Regions from separate parts of the Marinomonas sp. ATLA20 genome, predicted to be linked through region 2. Evidence: predicted binding sites of a transcription regulator. Region 2 holds the regulator's gene; the other holds the start of a gene.

Region 1 (7,931 bases), on a different contig from region 2:
CAACGCTTGACGACTTTCTTCTGCATCAGGGTCATTCACCGAATCACCGCCACGAATACTATCAATCACAACAGCGATATCCGCTTTTGTCACACCACTCGCTTTGAGGCTTTTGGCAAGATCATCTTTGCCATCAAACATAGCCATCAACACAAGTTCGGATGAGATATACTGATCTTTTCGCTTCTGCGCTTCTTTATCCGCTAAATTAAGCAACCGCCCCAATTCTGGAGACATCTGCACATTGCCATCATGGTCATTCACTTTGGGAAGACGAGTTAATAACTCATTTAAACTTTCGCGAAATTTAGCGACAGGAATACCAGCTTGCTGAAGGATTGGACGAGTACTACCACCCTGCTGATCTAGCAAGGCCTTCATCAAGTGAAGCGGCTCGATATAAGAATGATCCTGCCCAAGTGCAACGGACTGGGCATCGGAAAGCGCTAGCTGCAATTTACTGGTTAAACGATCTATACGCATGATCTAACATCCTCTGTAACATAAGATGGAATATTTATATTAAAAGCTTAATAGCCCCTAAAAATTACTTTTCAAGAGCTCGGGTGTCATTTTTTTGACACCTATCAATAAAACACAATATTTCTAACCATCTATCCAAATAACAGAGGCCATTCGCCCTGTTTTACCATCGCGCCGATAGGAATAAAAACGCTCATCATCAGTAAATGTACAATAATCACCTCCATAAATCTGTGTCACGCCTGCAGCCACTAAACGCTGCTTGGCCAATAAATACAAATCACCTAGCCATTTACCTTTTTGCTGGGCTGGTTTGAAAGCCGCTTCCGCATCGGGAATAATCGACATAAATGCTTCTCGCACCTCTTCTCCGACTTCAAATGCATCAGGACCAATTGCCGGCCCTAGCCAAGCCATGATAGGCTCTTTTTCATCGAATTTCGCTAAGGTAGACTCTAAAACGCCGGCACAAAGCCCACGCCAACCAGCATGAGCCACCGCGACCTGCGTCCCAGCTTGATTGCAAAAAAAGACAGGCAAACAATCGGCCGTCAGCACAGCACAAACTTGATTTACAGTATAAGATACCGCGGCATCAGCACTTTCAGGCAATACACTGCAAGGTAAAGGTGCCACATCAATTCCATGCACCTGATTTAGCCAAACAATAGAGTCTGGCATCCCTACATGTGATGCAAAGAGTTGACGATTTTGCATCACATGTAGGGGATCATCCTGAACATGGAGACCTAAATTAAGCCCATCAAACGGGGCGCCGCTTACACCTCCAATACGAGTAGAAACATAAGCACGAACGGATGATGGCGCAGGCCAACTAGGACAAATATAAGAAGAGGCGTTAGAAGACATAACTATCTCCAAAAATAAAAAAAGGCAGCCAAAGCTGCCTCTAAACATACAATTTAATTAAAAATACTCAGAGTCATTACTACCAGACTCTACCGTATCCTTTTTAAGTGCATCCAATAATTTCTTCATATCAGCTGGCAAATCAATTTCCCATTCCATCCATTCACCCGAAATAGGATGAGAAAGCTCTAACTTCTTGGCATGCAACGCCTGACGACGGAAGTGACGCAATTCCTCTTGTAACTCTGGAGAACACGCTTTTGGCATTTTCAAGCGTCCACCATATTGAGGATCGCCTACCAATGGATATTGAATAAACGCCATATGAACGCGAATTTGGTGCGTTCGTCCAGTTTCTAGTTTTAAACGGATATGTGTATGGTTTTTGAAACGCTCAACCAAACGATAATGTGTGACTGCATCTTTACCGTTTACAGGCTCTACCGCTTGCTTTTGGCGGTTATGTGGGTGGCGGCCAATTGGCTCATCCACTACACCACCGCCAGTCATTACACCAATAGAGATTGCTTCATACTCACGCCCCATGCTGCGCTCTTGCAGCTGAGTCACAAGATCGGTTTGTGCGGCCAACGTCTTGGCAACCACCATTAGACCTGTTGTTTCTTTATCCAGGCGATGCACAATACCCGCGCGCGGAATATGAGCCGTCTCTGGTGCATGATGAAGAATTGCGTTCATCAGGGTGCCATCTCGGTTACCCACAGCAGGGTGAACAACCAAGCCCGCCGGCTTATTAATAATCATAATGTCGTTATCTTCATAAACAACATCAAGGTCCATTTCTTGTGCTTCATGCTCTTCTTGAGCCTCGATCACGACGTCTAATGTCACCACTTCACCACCAAATAATTTCTCTTTTGGCTTAGTGATTTTTCCATCAACTTTCAAGGCTCCTTCTTTAATCCAGCCTTGAATTCGTGAACGGGAATAGTCGCTAAACAATTCTGTTGCGATCTGATCGAAACGGTTACCACCCAAATCGAACGGAACTTGGGCTTCTTTTACTATGCGCTCTGCCATACAATGTACTTTAATCTGTTGTTTTCAGCTCAATAATTTTATCATTGGGCTTGAATGTGAAAAAACGTGTAGCGCCTTGCACTTCATCATCTTTCGCAATATAACGCTACAAAATGCCGATTAAGGCTTATCTACTACCATATCAAGGTTTTGATTATACATGGGATTTCATCACTCGTTGCTCCGATTCTCTGGAATAGTAAGTTTTTCTTTATTCATTGTTGCTTGTTCAAGCAAACAAGTACAGGAACCAGACCTTCCAGAACGCGTCTATTACGACAAAGCTCAACAAGCTCTGGAAGAAAACCTTCCCACGACAGCCATTAAGCACCTTAAAGATTTAGATTCTCGATATCCGTTTGGCGAATTTAGTATTCGCGCAGAATTAGATCTAATTTACGCGCAAATGGAGGCAAGTGATTTCATTGCCGCTCATGCGTCTGCTGAACGCTTTATCAAAAATCACCCAGAGCATGACTCAATTGATTACGCTTATTATATGCGTGCTTTATCAACCTACAAAGGCGCAGAGAGCTTAATGTCTCGCTACCTGGGTCTAGACCCAAGCGAAAGAGACTCAAAAGAGCTAACTAAAGCCTTTAATGAGCTCGCTGATTTCACGTCTCGCTTTCCGAAAAGTACATACGCTCCGGATGCAAAAGCACGAATGTATTATTTACGCGAAATGGTGGCTCGTCATGAACTACAAGTGGCGCATTATTATTTAAAAAGGAAAGCGCCACTTTCTGCCCTACGTCGTAGCCAAGAGGTTATTCAACACTATCCAAGTACACGATCTGTTGAGGAAGCCCTAGCTATTAGCATTCAATCTTACAAGGATTTGAATGAACCAGATTTAGCGCAGACTAATCTTGCAGTGTTAAAACAAAACTTCCCAAACACACTACATATCGATGATCAGGGAAAATTCATCAAACTTAAATTGCCAAGTGATGCCGATCCAGGATTTTTATATTGGGTAACGTTTGGGCTCATCGAATAAGCCGTATCTAATTGGCATATTGGTTTGCAGGGTAAAGAGTATTTTCTTGCCCTGCTTGCCAGGCTGGATACTTTACCATGACCACTGAATTAAATATTTCCGAATTTACAAAACTAACCAACCAACGCTTAACATTATTATATTGAGATGCATCAAACCATTTCTGATTAACCGCTGCAAACTGACGTATGAACGGAAAAACAGCAATATCAGCCAAACTCATCTTGTCTCCAAATAAAAAGTTCCTTTCGCTTAAACGCTTATCCAAACGAGACAAAAAGACCTCACCTTTATCACGATAGTAGTCTTCACTGTATTCAGGATATCGATCTGCGTACTTATAACGATCTAACCAGTATTTGAAAAAGTGATCATTATAAGTTATCCAAGCCTTCATTCGATTTCTTCGAATACTATTCGATGGCCATAGCTCATTTACGGCTTTCTTGTAATCAGAGCTGGTAAGCGCCCAGAAAATGATATCAAGACTTTCTGGATACCTCGTCCCATCAATATCAACAAGCTGAGGCACACTGGATCGTCCGCCTAATGACAGCAACTCAGGAGGCTTAGACCTCAAAACCACCTCACGTAAATGTACAGGCACACCCAATAAGGCAATCATATATCTAGACCTAATTGCATAAGGGCAGCGTCTGAACGAATACAGAACAGGTAACAACATAACCTCCTTTTTCTAAAAAATCACAAGCATAAAAAAACCATGCCTTTTAATAAACATCTTATACAAAGTAAGAGGTTCACACGCATGGTTTTTGATCGATTAAAAGCTCAATTAAGCTGGGGTAACATTCTCAGCTTGAGGACCTTTTTGCCCTTGAGTTACTTCAAATGTTACTTTTTGACCTTCTTGCAGAGTACGACGGCCCGTTCCATTTATAGAACGAAAATGAACAAAAACATCTGCTCCACCTTCACGCTCGATAAAACCAAAGCCTTTTTCATCGTTAAACCATTTTACAATACCTGATACTAACTGACCTGACATAACAACCTCATTTTTATGTTGCTCTTAAATGAGCAATCTTTTAACTACACTAAAAGCAACTTAGCTTTGAGTAATTCCCTAATGTTAAGCGTTTTAAGCCAATAATAATCTTAAAAACACACTAACTAATTGATAATAAGTCGTTAATAGCAAAATAGAAAGTAGACTAAAAACAAGTATTGTTAAAAAAAGTAATAACACCTAGATGAAATATTAGCCAACTCCATTCTATTAAGTGAAAACCATAACCCACATTAACCCTCCACCAAAACGGTGCATAAATAATCCATGACACCAAAAGGCACCAAATAATGGCATAAATGGAACAATAATTGCTTAAAGCAGATTAAGCTTTAAATTCATCAATCCAAAACACCAATTAAGCCCCAAAAAAGAGCAATTATGGATGATAGCAAACCTTTTCGGTGCAAAGACAAACGTTAGGAGCCACGTGTGACATCCACAAACAGTGCAGTAGAAATGCTAGTTTCCAGTTCAAACACCCTTTTTATATTACTTGGCGCCATAATGGTGTTCGCCATGCATGCTGGGTTTGCTTTTTTAGAAGTTGGGACAGTAAGACATAAAAACCAAGTAAATGCGTTAGTCAAAATAATGACGGATTTTGCTACTTCAGCGCTCGTTTATTTTTTTATTGGCTATCAAATCGCTTATGGAGTCAATTTTTTTGATAGCGCCGCCGTACTATCGCAAGAGCACGGTTATAGCCTAGTGAAGTTTTTCTTCCTCATGACCTTTGCCGCTGCGATACCCGCCATCATTTCAGGTGGCGTCGCTGAGCGTGCTAAGTTTTATCCTATGCTGATTTCCGCAGCGGTAATTGTTGGTATTGCCTACCCACTTTTTGAAGGCATTGTATGGAATGGCAATTACGGTCTTCAAGATTGGCTAACCAAACATTATGGCGCCCCTTTTCATGATTTTGCAGGCTCTGTTGTCGTTCATGCTTTTGGTGGGTGGGTTGCGCTAGCAGCCATAGTATTACTTGGCACTCGTCGCGGCCGCTTTAAGCATGGAAAGCTAGTTGCTTTCGCACCATCAAACATCCCATTTTTGGCATTAGGCGCCTGGATTCTTTGCATAGGCTGGTTTGGCTTTAACGTTATGTCCGCACAAACGCTAGAAGGGGTAAGTGGCTTAGTCGCTGTAAACTCTTTAATGGCCATGGTCGGCGGCATTATTGCGGCCATGCTGTTTGGTAAAAATGACCCAGGCTTTATCCATAACGGCCCATTAGCAGGCTTAGTCGCTATCTGCGCAGGTTCAGACATCATGCATCCTATTGGCGCATTAGTCACAGGCGCATTTGCTGGTGCTATATTCACCACTCTCTTTACTGTTGTTCAACAAAAATTCAAAAACACAGATGATGTTCTTGGTGTTTGGCCACTTCATGGTGTTTGTGGGGCCTGGGGAGGCATTGCCGCAGGGATTTTCGGATCTGAATCACTTGGTGGACTAGGTGGCGTTAGCTTCCTCTCTCAGCTCTTAGGAAGCCTAGGGGGAGTTGTGATAGCAGCGCTGAGTGGGTTTATTGTTTATGGAATAGTTAAGTCTGTAAGTGGTTTACGTCTCAGTGAAGAGGATGAATTCAACGGCGCTGATTTATCAATTCATAAAATTGGCTCTATTGGCAAAGAATAACACTACTTTTGTTGGGCCTGATGGCGGTTCATTGTTTACTACACCGCCATCAGGCTTTTTCATATTCTAGTTCATTTTAATGAAGGGTATAATTGCCTATTTATCAATAGCGAAGACTCTAATGAAAATCTGGTTACTCACCCATAGCGAAGAACTCAAAAAGCCTTCAGGTACAGGAAAGCTAGTAAAAGAGGTACTGAATGATGAGTGTGAAGTCGTCGTATGGTCCAGAGTTTCACCAAGCATAGATATCTTAAATCTATCTCCTAGTAACACATTACTCATTTACCTATGTAAAAACGAACAACAAAGATTCTGTGAGGATATTTCGCAGTCAATCAACAACATCATTATAATTGATGGAACTTGGCAACAGGCTCAGAAAATATACAATAAATCGCCCTATCTACATAAGTTTAAACACTATGAAATTCAGGGCGTGACATCTATATACACAAAACGTCGTAATCAAAAAAATATCGGCCTTTGCACTGCTGAAGTTGCAACTCAACTATTAAACGAATATAAACATCCAGCAACATCTACCCTATTCAATAAATTTATTGAATTTAATCAGTAACACTTATTCTTATCTCACCCAAATGCTCAACCCAAGCCAGCATTTCATCACCAGCAACCACAGCCCCTACATTTTCAGGCGTCCCTGTCATGATTAAATCGCCAGGCCGCAATTCAAATACCTCTGACAGTTTGCAAATAACCTCTTCAATTGACCAGGTTAAATTGGCCACACTACTAATTTGCTTAAGGTCACCATTCACTTTTAAACCGATCTCCGCTTTTGCAACATTACCTGCAAGCAAATCTGTTTTTAATGAAATAGGACTAATTGGTGCGGACTCATCAAATGACTTGCTAACCTCCCAAGGACGCCCTTTCTTTTTCGCCTGCGCCTGAAGGTCACGACGCGTCATATCCAAGCCTACAGCATAACCAAGAACGGCTTCTCTAGCTTGCTGCAACGATAGATTACGACCGCCTTCTCCTAGCGCCACCACGAGCTCTACTTCATATTCAAACTGTGATGTGGCCATAGGGTATGCAATACGAGTAACGTCAGAGAACGCAGAAGGCACAACACTAGAGGCATCTTTTACAAAGAAGAATGGCGGATCTCGTTCTGGATCATCCCCCATTTCTTTTGAATGTTCTGCGTAATTACGGCCAACACAAAAAACGCGACCAACTGGATAAGCTTGATCATTTTCAACAATAGGCAAATAAACCCTAGATTGCTCAGATACGATATTCTTCATTTAACCCCCAGCAAAGAATAGGAAGAATTAGAAATGGCCTGACTTTAGCCAAATAAAACAACTTGAAGGTACCACCCAATCCTCTAACTTAAACTCAGGCTCACGTAGCCATACACCAGAAGACATTTGAAGGCCGTTATACTCAGCTTGCCCCGATATAACAAATAACTCAACAGAAGCCGATAAGTCCAATTCATACAATATATCTTCACCATTCTGAATACGAACAAACCAGACTCGCTCCGAACCAAATTCGTAAAGAGGTAGAATGCCAGATTGTGTAGATGACCAAATATCGGGAGTATCTATATAGACTTGATTTAAATCGGTGGTTTGAAACTGATGTAACTTAACTAATAGAAAGCAACCATTATGGCTATGAGGCGCATGACTACTACCAGGAGGGTTTCTAAAATAACTGCCAGCGTTAAAATCTCCCTTTTCATCAGAAAAAATACCGCTCAACACTAATATTTCTTCACCTAAAGGATGTGGATGAGGGCGAAAAACTGAACCCGCCTCATATTGCACAAGACTTGTTGCATGGCCTCGCTCTGCCTCTTCTCGCGCCAAAGGCTTTCTG
Region 2 (7,931 bases):
AAGTCTCTAAAACCAAAGCAGACTGAGTATCGTAAATTTCGCTACCATTTTTCAGCACCTCATCATCGGCACCAATAGAAATACCTAAGTATTTTTCACCCAATAGACCACTAGTTAAAACCGCAATAGAGCTATCAGTAGGAATATTATTAACATCTGAATCAATATTCATTGTTACTAAAGCCATATACAGCTCTTTATCAAAGGTGATGGATTCAACATTACCCACAGCCACACCCGCAATAGAAACCTTAGCTCGACTTGTTAGACCTGCAATATCATCAAACCTAGCTACGACTTGATAAGTATCCTTTTTGCTAGAAAAAGCCAGCCCACTCACCTGTACAGCCAAATAAACAAGAGCAGCGACGCCCAACACGATAAAACATCCGACCAATAATTCTGAACGTTTACTTCTCATCCTAAAAATCCCCAAACATAGCAGCGGTTAATACAAAATCTAAAGCCAAAATAGCCAATGAACCCAGCACCACCGTACGAGTGGTTGCTTTACCGATTCCTTCAGAAGTGGGAACACATTCATAGCCTTGATAAACGGCAATCCAAGTTACAACCACTGAAAAACACAACGCCTTAATCAAACCATTAACGATATCGGTATCGAAATACACAGACTGCTGCATGGATGACCAAAATGCGCCATCATAAACACCCAACCATTCGACCGATACAAGATGTCCACCAAGAATCCCCGAAGCAGAAAAAATTAGACTTAAGATCGGTAGACAAATGACGCCAGCAATGAAACGAGGCGCAATGACTCGTCTTAGCGGATCAACACCCATCATCTCAAAACTAGACAATTGCTCTGTCGCCTTCATCAAGCCTATTTCAGCCGTCAACGACGAACCTGCGCGTCCAGCAAAAAGCAGCGCCGTGACAACGGGTGACAACTCTCTCAACAGCGAAAGCGCCAGTAATTGCCCCACCGCCTCTTCAGACCCAAATTTAGCCAAAATACTGTAACCTTGCAGCGACAGCACCATACCAATAAATGCACCCGAAACAATGATAATTACGAGTGACAATACCCCAACAGAATAAAGCTGTTTCACCAGCAAATTCACAGACTCTTTAAAGCGCACAGGCAATCTAAATATGCTTTGCACCAAAAAGATCCCAGCTCGCCCAACAGCCTCAAGCCAATCCAACAAGGACGCCCCTAACAACCCAATAGCTTTCATAGTGCCACCTTAGCGGAGATATCTTCTTCTGGATAATGGAAAGGAACTGGCCCATCAGGCTCACCGTTTAGAAACTGCTTCACTTCAGGATCATTTGAAGCCCGGATTTCATCAGCAGAACCTTCAGCAATAACTCGCCCACCAGCCAAAATACAAACGTGATCAGCAATAGAAAGTGATTCTTCAACATCATGAGAGACAAGCACAGACGTCATATTTGCTGAATCATTCAGCTGACGTATTAGCTTCACAAGCACCCCTTTAGAAATAGGATCTTGCCCAGTAAAAGGCTCATCGTACATGACAAGTTCAGGATCTAAAGCAATAGCCCTAGCCAATGCAACACGTCTCGCCATACCGCCCGATAACTCAGATGGCATTAAACTAGCGGCTCCCCGCAAACCAACACTGTGAAGTTTCTTTGCAACAATGTCCGCTATTGCCTTAGCATCTAACTTAGTATGTTCCTCCATGGGAAAAGCAATATTCTCAGCAACAGACATATCACTAAACAAAGCGCCACTCTGAAAAAGCATCCCCATTTTTTTCCGCACTCTATAAAGTTCAGACCGTGATAAAGCGTGAACATCCTGTCCATCAACTAAAATAGTGCCTGAATTAGGTGCAAGTTGTGCGGCAATCAAACGCAGCAAGGTTGTTTTACCTGTTCCACTAGGCCCCATTACTGCCGTAATTTTACCTCGAGGAATGGTGAGGGATACATTTTCGTAAATTGCCCGCCCTCCCCTAAAAAAACTAACGTCTTGGACTGTTATATAAGCATCTACCACTGACACACCTTTTTAATCCCTATCGAATATCGACCGATACTACCATCGCCCCTAGATAAATAAAATCACAGAGCGGCCAAATACACTTTGTTTGTAAGATCAAGCCTTGAATTTAAACGTCAAACCTCATTAAATGGTACCTCCTGTATCAATGAGTAATATCAATACCATGCTATTGTTTTCTATCGCCCTAATTGTAGGGCTAGTTTTACTGGTTATGAGCTCCGACAAATTCATCGAGCACTCTGCCCTTGTGGCAGAAAAACTCAACGTAAACCCTATGATCATAGGGATAACGCTGGTTGCCTTTGGCACGTCCGCACCAGAAATGGTCGTCTCAGCCATAGCAGCACTTGATAATGCCCCTGAAATTGCCGTGGGTAACGTACTTGGCTCTAACATTGCCAACATCGCCCTTGTCTTTGGTATCACATTGCTTTTTTCGGCTATTCCAATAGCCTCTGGCTTATCTACCAAAGAAGTCCCTCTTGTATTAGGTATCACACTTTTAGCAGGCTTTTTGCTATTTGATCAGACACTTAGCGTATGGGATGGTGTGATACTAATTGCTGCCTTTATTATTATCCTGACAATATTGTTAAGAGGCAGTAAAGACTTAGAAAAAGATTTAAAAGAAGGCCTACCTGAGGACGATGGCACCTCAGTCACGAAATCTCTGATTATTGCGCTAATCGGACTCACTGTATTAATAGGAAGCTCTAAGTTGCTGGTATGGGGAGCAATTGGTATTGCGACAGCACTTGGTGTCAGCGAGCTGGTAATAGGCCTTACGATTGTTGCTGTGGGCACCAGCTTACCTGAACTGGCCGCATCAGTAAGCAGTGTAAGAAAAGGCCATCATGACATAGCAATTGGTAACATTTTGGGGTCAAACATCTTCAATTTGGCCACAGTATTACCGCTACCCGCTCTTATTGCACCAGGACTGGTAGATCAAAGCGTTATACACAGAGATTTCCCTTGGGTATTAGGCCTAACAGCTGCGCTCGCCTTGGCTATCTTCATCTTTAAGAAAACAACAGGTAACAGCATCCCACGATGGGTTGGTATTCCACTTATAGCCTCTTATGGTCTTTACTTATTTATTGTCAGTACAAGTGGTTCGATCTAATGCTTTCACTTAAGAAACTCACGCAACCTAAAAGCCTACTAATCATTGGGGCCGCTATTTTAATAGCCGCCGCAATAGGCTGGTATGGAACAGCGCCAAAAGCATACTTAGTGGAAACCGGTTCACTCAGTAGCTCACCTGACTATTTCATCACCAAGGTCAAAGTAAAAGAGTTTGATAATGACGGAACACTTATTGAAACACTGGATGCTGAACAAACCCTTCATTACATTGCAAAATCCAGAACACTTTTAGAAACCCCTAGTGTCGAACGCTACTCAAAATCAGGTCATTGGAACGCAAAAGCAGATAAAGGGGTTATTGAAGATGGAAGTAATGATATTCTATTAACAGAAAATGCTAGAGCGACTAAAAAATACCTCCAGTCGGAAGATATAAAGCTCAGTGCAGATAACATACATTACTTAGACAATGACAAATCATTAACCAGCTATGGAAATGCGACACTCATCTCCACACAAGGAGAGACCTCTGCTGGCGAAATCACAACCTATATAAATTCAGAAGAAGTCGTGATGACAGGGTCTGTACGAGGAAAATATGAAACAATTCATTAACATCGGTGCGTTGCTAACTTCAGCCCTTATTGGCCAATACGCATATGCCCTACCTGATGACCTTAATAAGCCATTAGAAATACAAGCCAACGAAGCGTCATTCGATCAAAATTCGGGTGAAGCAATTTACAAAGGCAACGTTTTCGTCAAACAAGGCTCTATTGAGATACAAGCACAATACCTTAAAGTATCGACAGACCCTCAAACACGAAAATTCAACAGCCTAGAAGCGAGTGGCAGTCCAGCAAAATTCAGTCAGCAAGTAGATTGGAGCGGGAACATTGTCATCAGTAAAGGCAATGAAATTCGTTATTTAACCAGCGAATCAAAGCTAGAAATCATGGGGAATGGCTACCTAAGTCGAATGCAAAACTCCATCACGGCAGACTACATACTCTATATGATCCAAGATGGCACCTTCAGTGCCGAGAAAAAAGATTCAGGGCGCGTATCAATGACACTACAACCACAAGCGCCACAAAACGAACCAGCACCTGAGACGAAAAAATAGATGGCACTATTAGAAGCAAAACACCTTGCAAAAAGCTACAAAAAACGCCAAGTCGTAAAGGATGTATCTATCTCGGTTGAATCTGGCGAAGCTGTTGGGTTACTAGGCCCAAATGGCGCAGGCAAAACAACATGTTTTTATATGATCGTAGGCATGGTGACAAATGATGCGGGTGGCGTTTTTATTGACGGTGTCGATGTGACTGGCGATGCTATGCATACACGTGCGCAAAAAGGCATCGGCTACCTTCCACAAGAAGCATCAATTTTTCGTAAGATGACCGTTGAAGACAACATTCTAGCCATCTTAGAAACACGCAAAGAACTAACAAAAGCACAACAAAATGAGCGACTGGAAGAACTTCTTGAAGAGTTTCACATTACTCATATTCGCACCAACCTAGGCATGGCATTATCAGGCGGAGAAAGACGCAGAGTAGAAATAGCCAGAGCCGTTGCGATGAACCCAAAATTCATCTTACTTGATGAACCCTTTGCTGGCGTAGACCCGATTTCGGTCGGAGATATAAAGCACATTATTAAACACCTCCAAGAGAGTGGAATCGGCGTTCTAATTACCGACCATAATGTCAGAGAGACTCTAGACATCTGTGACAAAGCTTACATTGTTGGCAATGGTTACATTATTGCATCCGGTGACGCCAATACCGTCATTAACAATGAACAAGTCAAAAAGGTCTATTTAGGTGACGACTTCCGTCTGTAACCCCTTATCATTGCTGTAGAAAGGGAGTAGTATGCACAACTCATTCCAATTCATTCAATTAGAAGAAAGAGTTGCTCTATGAAGCAGTCTTTACAATTAAAGCTCGGCCAACAGCTGACAATGACGCCTCAACTGCAACAGGCTATTCGCTTGCTGCAGCTTTCTACGTTGGATTTAAAACAAGAAATACACGAATTCCTTGAATCTAACCCGCTGCTTGAGCTAGACGACGACGAACAACTGCATAACGAAATACCAGCCAGCATAGAATCCAAAAGTGCCCCTGAGACAACCGTCGATAACAACGAAGAAGCACGCGTTGAATCAGAGTGGACTGAAAGCATCCCCGAAGAACTATCTATCGATAGTAACTGGGATGACACCTATCAAAGTTCTGCTGCTGTCAGTGATCACAATAGTTATGAAGGTGACGGAGACTTCGAAAGTCGCAACGCTCCAGCTGAAAGTATCCAAGACCATCTAATTTGGCAATTGAACTTAACTCACATGTCAGACCGTGACATTGAAATTGCTTATGCCATTATTGAATGCGTTCAACCTGATGGCTACTTAAGCATTTCTACCGATGACATTTGTGAGTCCCTTGGCATCGAATTAGAAGACCTAGAAATAGAAGAAGTCATTGCTGTGCAACATAGACTGCAACGCTTCGACCCTGTTGGCGTATGCTCAATCGACCTACGCGACTGCCTTCTAGTACAACTAGAAGCCTTCCAGAGTCATCCACTTTACAAAAGCACGTACAACCTTATTGACCATTACCTGCCACTATTAGGTAATAGAGATTTCGCACAACTGAGCCGCAAGACAAAACTAAAAGACGAAGCGCTAAAAGAAGTCGTCAACTTGATTCAACAGCTTAACCCGCGCCCAGGTTCAGTGATCGACGCAGATGATACAGATTACGTCATTCCTGATGTTTCAGTGAAAAAGCGTCATGGTGTATGGCAAGTTGAGCTAAACAACGACGCCCTACCGCCAATCAAAATCAATGAAACCTATTCTGCGATGGCGAGCACAGCGGCAACTACAGAAGACGCCACTTACATCAAAACCTCTCTTCAAGAAGCAAAATGGTTCATGAAGAGCTTGCAGAGCCGCAACGAAACATTATTGAAAGTGGCCAGCTGCATTGTAAGTCGACAAATTGATTTTTTCGAACTCGGTGAAGAAGCCATGAAACCCATGGTGCTTCATGATGTTGCAGAAGAAGTGGGTATGCATGAGTCAACCATTTCACGGGTGACGACGCAAAAATACATGCACACACCAAAAGGTATTTTTGAGCTTAAATATTTTTTCTCCAGCCACGTGAATACCGCCTCTGGAGGAGAATGTTCTTCTACCGCAATACGAGCTATGATTAAGAAGCTTGTGTCAGATGAACCAGCGAAAAAGCCATTAAGTGATAACAAGCTAGCGGCTATTTTAGCAGACCAAGGCATACAGGTTGCGCGACGTACTGTAGCCAAATATCGAGAGGCGATGAACATCCCTCCTTCCAATGAACGAAAACGACTGATCTAAACGGATACCATTTTATCATGTCCTTGAAATCATTATTAAAAGCAGAACTTGTTCTCGCAAAACAAGACATTGTTAGTAAGAAACGCGTCCTTGAGAGCCTTGCTGAAGTCGCTTCCAACCGCCTTCATTGCAACAACGAAGAAATCTATGACGCACTACTTGGCCGAGAAAAACTAGGCAGTACAGGCATTGGTAATGGCATTGCCATTCCGCATTGTCGTCTAGAGTCGGCAAACCACACAGCTATCGTTGTCATGTCACTGCAAACTCCAATTGATTTTGACTCTATCGATAAACGAGCGGTCGACCTAATATTTGCGCTGATTGTGCCACCTCAAGAATGCGATCAACACCTTTCTACATTGGCTCAAATCGCTGAGTTAGCACAATCTCCAGAATCACTGGATAAATTACGTGCGGCACAAAGCAGTGAAGAACTATTCAATATATTTGACTCATTAATATAGGTAATAAGCATGCAGGAAGAGTCCGTCACAATCATAAACAAACTGGGCTTGCATGCTCGCGCAGCGGGCAAGCTGGTTGAAACAACCTCTCGTTTCTCTTGCGACATCACCATAGAAAAAGAAGGCCGCAATGTTGATGGAAAAAGCATTATGGCCATGATGATGCTGGCCGCTGGCAAAGGCACTGAAATTCGTGTCAAAACCAACGGTGAAGATGAAAACGACGCAATTAAAGCGGTGATAGAATTAATTAACAATCGTTTTGGTGAAGACGAGTAAGGAATCAATGTCAGAGCAAAACACGCTTAACCACCTGCAAACGGTCACCGAATCGCTCGAATCTGGTGCCACCATGCAAATCCGTTATTTACTTAACGGCGCTTTGCCAGCTCAGGACGTTGCTCGCCTATTAGAGTCCTCCCCTCCCAAAGAACGTAAGCTTCTTTGGGAGCTAATTGAAGCCAAAAATGAAGGCGAAGTACTGCAATATCTGAGCGAAGATATTGGCGTACAATTCATGAAAAACATGGATACAGAGCGATTAATCGCCGTATCCGAACATTTTGAAAGCGATGACCTTGCCGATTTACTACAACATCTACCAGAAAAAATAGTAAAAGAAGTGCTTGCGTCCATGACGACGCAAGACAGAACAAGAGTTGAAGCACTATTAAGCTACTCGGAAGATTCTGCCGGCGGCTTGATGAACACGGACACCATCACCATACGTCCGAATATCACCGTCGACCTGGTGTTTCGCTACCTACGCAGACACAACTCTCTACCAGACATGACAGACAGCCTACTTGTTGTCAGCCGCTCTGATCGCTTGCTAGGCACCTTGCCCCTGACCACACTATTAGTCTCTGACATCAACGCCACAGTGCGCGATATCATGGAGACCGAATTTACTGTTATTGACGCAGAAACCCAAGCCAGCGAAGTAGCACAACTTTTTGAAAAGATGGACTTG

Evidence for each region. The regulator sigma-54, encoded in region 2, starts transcription at its own class of promoters, with help from an activator protein. The targets are predictions, from matches to a motif close to TGGCACNNNNNTTGCTNT.
Region 1: the regulator sigma-54 is predicted to act here: its motif matches at 4,728-4,745, upstream of AC2A4J_RS13910 (ammonium transporter).

The regions. Positions count from the first base shown of each region.
Region 1 is NZ_JBXUKU010000007.1:225,787-233,717, forward strand. It holds gene clpB (ATP-dependent chaperone ClpB) at 1-483, opposite strand, end outside; gene pgeF (peptidoglycan editing factor PgeF) at 607-1,353, opposite strand; gene rluD (23S rRNA pseudouridine(1911/1915/1917) synthase RluD) at 1,411-2,394, opposite strand; gene AC2A4J_RS13895 (outer membrane protein assembly factor BamD) at 2,555-3,397, shown strand; gene AC2A4J_RS13900 (glutathione S-transferase) at 3,405-4,082, opposite strand; gene AC2A4J_RS13905 (cold-shock protein) at 4,194-4,406, opposite strand; gene AC2A4J_RS13910 (ammonium transporter) at 4,860-6,071, shown strand; gene AC2A4J_RS13915 (DTW domain-containing protein) at 6,151-6,651, shown strand; gene AC2A4J_RS13920 (fumarylacetoacetate hydrolase family protein) at 6,641-7,348, opposite strand; gene AC2A4J_RS13925 (cupin domain-containing protein) at 7,376-7,931, opposite strand, start outside.
Region 2 is NZ_JBXUKU010000009.1:70,536-78,466, reverse strand. It holds gene mlaD (outer membrane lipid asymmetry maintenance protein MlaD) at 1-421, opposite strand, end outside; gene mlaE (lipid asymmetry maintenance ABC transporter permease subunit MlaE) at 423-1,205, opposite strand; gene AC2A4J_RS15115 (ABC transporter ATP-binding protein) at 1,202-2,002, opposite strand; gene AC2A4J_RS15110 (calcium/sodium antiporter) at 2,148-3,128, shown strand; gene lptC (LPS export ABC transporter periplasmic protein LptC) at 3,128-3,706, shown strand; gene lptA (lipopolysaccharide transport periplasmic protein LptA) at 3,690-4,217, shown strand; gene lptB (LPS export ABC transporter ATP-binding protein) at 4,218-4,943, shown strand; gene AC2A4J_RS15090 (RNA polymerase factor sigma-54) at 5,022-6,491, shown strand; gene ptsN (PTS IIA-like nitrogen regulatory protein PtsN) at 6,509-6,958, shown strand; gene AC2A4J_RS15080 (HPr family phosphocarrier protein) at 6,968-7,237, shown strand; gene mgtE (magnesium transporter) at 7,245-7,931, shown strand, end outside.